Haloactinospora alba: one gene and its partner. The protein of the gene in region 1 interacts with the protein of each later gene in a pairwise test. Links are inferred from orthologs where the notes say so. Each region holds a gene or a part of one and is shown on either strand. Other genes may lie near its edges.

The links.
Region 2: the proteins of FHX37_RS05205 (region 1) and paaC interact in binary tests that used the Escherichia coli proteins (3 or more experiments, as listed by UniProt). The link is inferred for Haloactinospora alba from one-to-one orthologs.

The regions. Positions count from the first base shown.
Region 1 is NZ_VFQC01000001.1:1,129,381-1,132,451, forward strand. Bases 1-3,000 are described here. They hold FHX37_RS05205 (response regulator), read right to left. Parts: upstream 1,843-3,000; coding sequence 1,159-1,842; downstream 1-1,158. Other genes in these bases: FHX37_RS05195 (hypothetical protein), read left to right, coding at 262-546; FHX37_RS05210 (ATP-binding protein), read right to left, coding at 1,839-3,000. Also shown: more of FHX37_RS05210, read right to left, coding at 3,001-3,071. UniProt on the Escherichia coli protein: Member of the two-component regulatory system DpiA/DpiB, which is essential for expression of citrate-specific fermentation genes and genes involved in plasmid inheritance.
Region 2 is NZ_VFQC01000003.1:421,440-424,509, forward strand. Bases 37-3,035 are described here. They hold paaC (1,2-phenylacetyl-CoA epoxidase subunit PaaC), read right to left. Parts: upstream 1,949-3,035; coding sequence 1,124-1,948; downstream 37-1,123. Other genes in these bases: paaE (1,2-phenylacetyl-CoA epoxidase subunit PaaE), read right to left, coding at 37-607; paaD (1,2-phenylacetyl-CoA epoxidase subunit PaaD), read right to left, coding at 618-1,130; paaB (1,2-phenylacetyl-CoA epoxidase subunit PaaB), read right to left, coding at 1,945-2,265; paaA (1,2-phenylacetyl-CoA epoxidase subunit PaaA), read right to left, coding at 2,262-3,035. In the rest of the region: more of paaE, read right to left, coding at 1-36; more of paaA, read right to left, coding at 3,036-3,070. UniProt on the Escherichia coli protein: Component of 1,2-phenylacetyl-CoA epoxidase multicomponent enzyme system which catalyzes the reduction of phenylacetyl-CoA (PA-CoA) to form 1,2-epoxyphenylacetyl-CoA. The subunit C may be essential for structural integrity of the alpha subunit.

The DNA.
Region 1 (3,071 bases):
GCGGTGCGATGCTCCCCGCGCACGCGGGGATGGACCCGTGGAAGCCGACAATGCCCCCAGGGCGCACACATGCTCCCCGCGCACGCGGGGATGGACCCAGCTTCCGGTCGGACGAAAGCAGCTCGGCTCCATGCTCCCCGCGCACGCGGGGATGGACCCTTGCTGCCCGGTGGGATCTCTCCCCGGGAGATGTGAGCCCCACGCACGTGGGAATAGGTCGCCCCGAACTCGGGGCGGCCCTCTCATCTACCGTGAGGACATATGACCTACCCCAACCTCCACTATTTCCCGCGCCGCTCCGGATGGGCGGTCACGTCGTTCGTGCTGGGCATTCTCGGAGTGGTCACGACATTCCCGTTGTTCGGACTGGTCACCTTGTTGCCCGCCGGAGCCGCGCTGACCGGTGCCTACGCGCTACGGGTGACTCACACCCACCAGCTACGCGGCAGAGTTCTCGCCCTGTGGGGGTTCTGGCTCGGAGTCGTGTTTTTCCTGATCAACGTCGGGCTGCTGATGCTTGGCATAGTGGGGATGCGTATGGAGTAGGAGTATCTCCCGTGCGTGGACGAAGGTGAGGAGATCCCGCCTGGGGGAGCCGTCGATGGCGAGGCGCGGATGGTGCTCCCACGAACCCTGATGGGGGCTCAGCACGAAGAGCCGGGTGTCGACACTTGGCAGGGTGGCGCGTCGGCCATGGTCGACCTGGAATTGGAAGATTTCTCGATCGTCCCTCGGTACTTGCTGATGGTCTCGGGGCTGCGGTTCCGGGCGGAGGGCATAGCGGTCCTTTCGCGTTTCGGTTCGTGGCCCAATCCTCCGCTGTGCGACCGCCGCGCAACTCAGGTAAAATCCCCTGCAGTGGCGTCACTCCTGGTCACTAGGGGTATCCATGGGGCGGTAGCTCAGCAGGTCAGAGCAAGGGACTCATAATCCCTGCGTCGCGGGTTCGAGCCCCGCCCGCCCCACCCGCACCACTTCGGAGGAAGCGCCTTCGGCTTGGAGGAACGGGTCGACGGTGCTCGGTTGCGTCGTGCGAGCTGCCGCGGCCGGAACGGCTGCGTCCGGTGGGTTGCGCCGAATGCGCGCCGACACCCGGAGAAACCCGCGGACCCGTGGCAGTCTCGTTTCCCAGCCGCCTGGCGGGCCTCGGCGCCGGGATCATTCCGCCCAGTGGTAACGGTGTTCGGGTCGACCGGCCGAACCGTAGCGCATGTGCAACGTCGCCCGCCCCTCGCCGCACAGGTGCTCCAGATAGCGCCGAGCAGTGACCCGGGCTGTCCCGGTGCGCTTTGCGACATCGGCTGCGGACAGGTCGCTTTCGGCCTGGCGCAGTGTGTCGGCGACAAGTCGGGCCGTCGCCTGGCTCATTCCTTTGGGGAGCTCGTTTCGCGACGCGGGGCGCAGCAGGCCGAACAGGTCGTCGACGTCGCGCTGGGTCGCCTCATCGATGCGGGTGAGCTTGCTGCGCGCGCTCCGGTAACGCTCCAGCTGGTCACGCAGCGACCCCAGCGGGAAAGGCTTGAGAAGGTAGTGCACGACGCCGCTGCGCATGGCGGCGCGGACATTGTCCACATCCCGAAGCGCGGTGATCACCAGGACATCGACGCGCTCCTCCTCGGGGCGCTCGGGGCCCCGCAGTTCCTGAAGCACCGTGATACCGGAGAGGTCGGGCAGGAACAGGTCCAGCAGGACAAGGTCCGGCCGGTGCTCGGCGACCGCATCCAGGCTGTCCCGGCCGGTGGCGGCGATACCGGCCACCCGGAATCCGGGGATGGAGGACACGAGATCGCTGTGGTTCCGTGCCACCCGGGCGTCGTCGTCAACGATGAGAACCGATATCACGCTTCTCCTCCCTCCCGCGTGTCCTCGGGGGATCCGAGCGCGTCCGTCCTGTCTTCCGGCGGAGCCGCGGCTAATGGTACGTAGGCGGTGAAGGCGGTCTCGCCGTCGGTGTCGACGGTGATCCACCCGCCGCGACGGGCACAGGCGTGGCGGACGAGCGCCAACCCCATCCCCCGGTGGCTTCGGTCGTCGCCACCGGCGGTGGAGGCGGCCTTGGTACTGGTGCCGGCGGCGAAGAGGCCGTCGGCCACCGCATCGGCGATCCCCGGCCCGGAATCGCTCACGCGAACCTCGAGCAGGGGCGGTGTCTGCGGACCCTCGTGGGCGAGCAGGAGCAGCTCCACCCACCCGCCTGCTCCCGCCGCCTCCAGAGCATTGTCCAGGAGGTTGCCCACCACCAGCAGCACTTCCTCGCGTACGTCGGTTCCCAGTTCGGCCGGGATGCGGGTGACCGGCGCCAGATCCAGGCGTAGCCCCTGTTCGGAGGCTTGAGCGGATTTGGCCATCACCAACGCCGCCAGGGCGACGTCGTTGATGCGGCCCGTGATCTCACTTCCCGCCCGGTCGTGGGACGGGGACAGTTCGGTGAGATAGGAACGCGCCTGTTCCACCGAGCCCAGGTCCAGCATTCCCGCCACCGTGTGGATGCGGTTGGTGAACTCGTGGCTCTGCGCTCTCAGCCCCCGCGTTACGGTGCGGGCACCGTCGAGTTCGTCGGACAACCGCATCAACTCGGTATGGTCACGCATGGTGACAACAGCACGCCCGTCCCCGGTGTCCCGGCGGTTGCACACCAGGATGCGTGAGCCGACCATGGCCATCTGGTCGTTTCCGCTGCGCGCCCCGCTGAGGATGTCGTGGATGCCGGACTCCAGCCCCAGCGTCGCCAGGGAACGCCCCACACAGTGCGCATCCAGCCCGAGCATGTCGCGGGCGGGCTGGTTGGCTAACTCCACCTCTCCCTCGGCGGTCACGGCGAGCACGCCCTCGCGGATGGCGTGCAGCAGCGCTTCGCGGTGCTCCAGTAGTTGGGTGATCTCGCGCGGCTCGAGCCCGTGGGTCTTAGCGCGCACCCGGCGGGATATCACCCACGCCCCGAGCGCTCCGCCCACCAGCACCACCACAGCGGCGCCCGCGGCTACGCTGGCCGCCCGCACAGCGGCCCCCTCGATCTCGGAGACCGCTATCCCCACGGAGACGACCCCGATGACGTCACCGTCCTCGGAGGT
Region 2 (3,070 bases), on another replicon or contig:
TGCACAGCGGCGACTCGCCCGCCTCGCGGCTGAGGACGTGCAGCAGCTGGAACCGGCTCGGGTAGCGGTCCTTGAGGTCCTGCAGCTCCTCCAGCAGCATCGCGTCGCGCGCCCACCGGTTGGCGTACACCAGGGTGAACGTGCTGCGCGGTTCGGCGGCCAGCGTGGTCGCCACCAGGGAGAACACCGGGGTGACGCCGCTGCCGCCGGCCACGGCCACGTGCCTGCGGGCCGACTCCGGTTCCAGCGCGGTGCTGAACCGCCCGGTCGGCGGGAGCACGTCCAGCACGTCGCCCGGCCGCAGCGCCGTGGTGGCGTGCTGGGAGAAGGCCCCGCCGGGGAGCCGTTTCACCCCGATGCGCAGCGGCCCGTCGGGGGCGGGGGAGCAGATGGAGTAGTTCCGGCGCACCTCGCGGCCGTCCAGGACGCACCGCAGGGTGAGGTGCTGCCCCTGGGTGAAGCTGAACGTCTCGGCCAGCTCCGGCGGCACGTCGAACGTCACGGCCACCGAGTCCTCGGTCAGCCGGTCGACGGCTGCCACCGCCAGCGGGTGGAACGTGCCCTGGTGGGCGGCGCCGGTGGTGCGCTCCCCGGTCTCGGCGGTCATGGTCCCCCCGCTACAACGGTTTCACGTGGTCGAACGGTTCGCGGCAGGAGCCGCAGGAGTAGAGGGCCTTGCAGGCGGTGGAGCCGAACCGGCTCACCTCCCGGGTGTCCAGGGAGCCGCAGTGCGGGCAGCGCACGGACAGTTCCACCCCCACCCGGCGGCCGCCGCCGGCGGGGGCCGCGCCCGTGGGCGGCGCGATCCCGTGCTCGGCGAGTTTGCGGCGGCCCTCGGGGGTGATCCGGTCGGTCGACCACGCCGGGGTGAGTTCGGTGCGCACCTCGACGCTGGTGTAGCCGTGCTCGGCCAGCGCGGCGCGGATGTCGTCGCGGATGGCGTCCATGGCGGGGCACCCGGCGTAGGTGGGGGTGACGGTCACCGTGACGGTCCCCGCGGCGTCACACTCCACCCGGCGCAGGATGCCCAGGTCAGCGAGGTTCACCATGGGCAGCTCCGGGTCGCGCACCTCGGCGGCGATGCCGCGCGCCTCCTCCGCGCTGCGGGGATCGGGGACGCGGGTCACCACTGGGCTCCCGGGTGGGAACGGTGCAGGTGCTGCATCTCGGCCAGGAGGTAGCCGAACGGTTCGGTGTGCACCCCGTCGCGGCCGCCCAGCCCGCCCAGGCCGGCGACGGGGGCGACCGCCGGGCGCTGCAGCCCCGCCTCGGCGAGCACCCCGTCCAGGAACGCGTCCCAGGCGGGGCGCAGCCCGGCGGGGTCGGTGCCGAAACCGGTGCCGGAGACCGCGCGGGCCACCCCGTCGGAGGCGAACACCTCGGCGGTGTAGGGCCACAGCGCCTCCAGGGCCCGGGTCATTCGGCGGGCGCTCTCCCCGGTCCCGTCGCCGAGCCGCACGGTCCACCGGGCCGCGTGGTCGCGGTGGTAGGCGGCTTCCTTGACGGCTTTGGCGGCGATGCCGGCGAGCTCACCGTCGGTGGAGCCGCCCAGCGCCGTGTACAGCTCCACGGCGTAGGCGGAGAACAGCAGCTGGCGCGCGACGGTGTGCGCGAAGTCGGTGTTGGGGAACTCCACGAGGCGGCAGTTGACGAACTGGCTCTCGTCGCGCAGGTAGGCCAGCTCGTCCTCGGTGCGCAGCACCCCGGTGAGCTGTTCCTCCAGCCGGCCGGCGTAGCTCAGCAGCAGGCGGGCCTGGCCCAGCAGGTCCAGGGAGATGTTGGACAGCGCCACGTCCTCCTCGAGCTGGGGCGCTCGGGTGACCAGCTCGGCGAGCCGGTGGCTGGCGACGAGGGCGTCGTCGCCCAGCCGCAGCAGGTAGGACACGGCGGCGGTGTCGGCGGTGACGGCGCGTGCCCCGACGCGGTCGGGGGCGTCCTCTGCGTTCACAGGTGCTCGACCCCTTCCGGTACCTCGTAGAAGGTCGGATGCCGGTACACCTTGTCGTCCGCCGGGTCGAAGAAGGACGCCTTGTTCTCCGGCGCGGAGGCGGTGATCCGCGCCGAGGGCACCACCCACACGCTGACTCCCTCGCCCCGGCGGGTGTACAGGTCGCGGGCGTTGTACAGGGCGTGCTCGGCGTCGGCGGCGTGCAGGCTGCCCACGTGTACGTGCGACATTCCCCGCCGGGCGCGTACGAACACCTCCCACAGCGGCCAGTCGCGGGTGTCGTCGTGGCTCCGCTGCCCCGTGTCGTCATCGGTCACGGTGTCGCCTCCTCTCGCGTGCGCGCTGCCCGGTTGGCGGCGTGCGCGCGTGCCGCCTCCCGCACCCAGGCGCCGTCGGCGTGCGCGGCGCGGCGGCGTTCCAGCCGCTGCCGGTTGCACGGGCCGTTGCCCTTGAGGACCTGTTTGAACTCGCTCCAGTCGATCTCGCCGAAGTCGTAGTGGCCCCGCCGCTCGTTCCAGACGAGGTCGGCGTCGGGAAGGGTGAGGCCGAGCGCCTCGGCCTGCGGCACGATCATGTCCACGAACTTCTGCCGCAGCTCGTCGTTGGAGAAGCGTTTGATCCCGTAGGCCATCGAGGTGTCGGAGTGGGCCGACTCGGCGTCGGGCGGTCCGAACATCATCAGGGACGGCCAGTACCACCGGTTCACCGCGTCCTGGGCCATCTCCCGCTGGGCGGGTGTGCCGCGCGCCAGCACGTGCAGGATCTCGAACCCCTGGCGCTGGTGGAAGCTCTCCTCCTTGCAGATGCGCACCATGGCGCGGGCGTAGGGGCCGTAGGAGCAGCGGCACAGCGGCACCTGGTTGGTGATCGCGGCGCCGTCCACGAGCCAGCCGATCACCCCCACGTCGGCCCAGGTGAGGGTGGGGTAGTTGAAGATGGAGGAGTACTTCTGCCGCCCCTCGTGCAGCAGGTCCAGCATCTCGGCGCGGCTGGTGCCCAGGGTCTCGGCGGCGCTGTACAGGTACAGGCCGTGGCCGGCCTCGTCCTGGACCTTGGCGAGGAGGACGGCTTTGCGTTTCAGGCTGGGGGCGCGGGTGATCCAGTTCGCCTCGGGCTGCATCC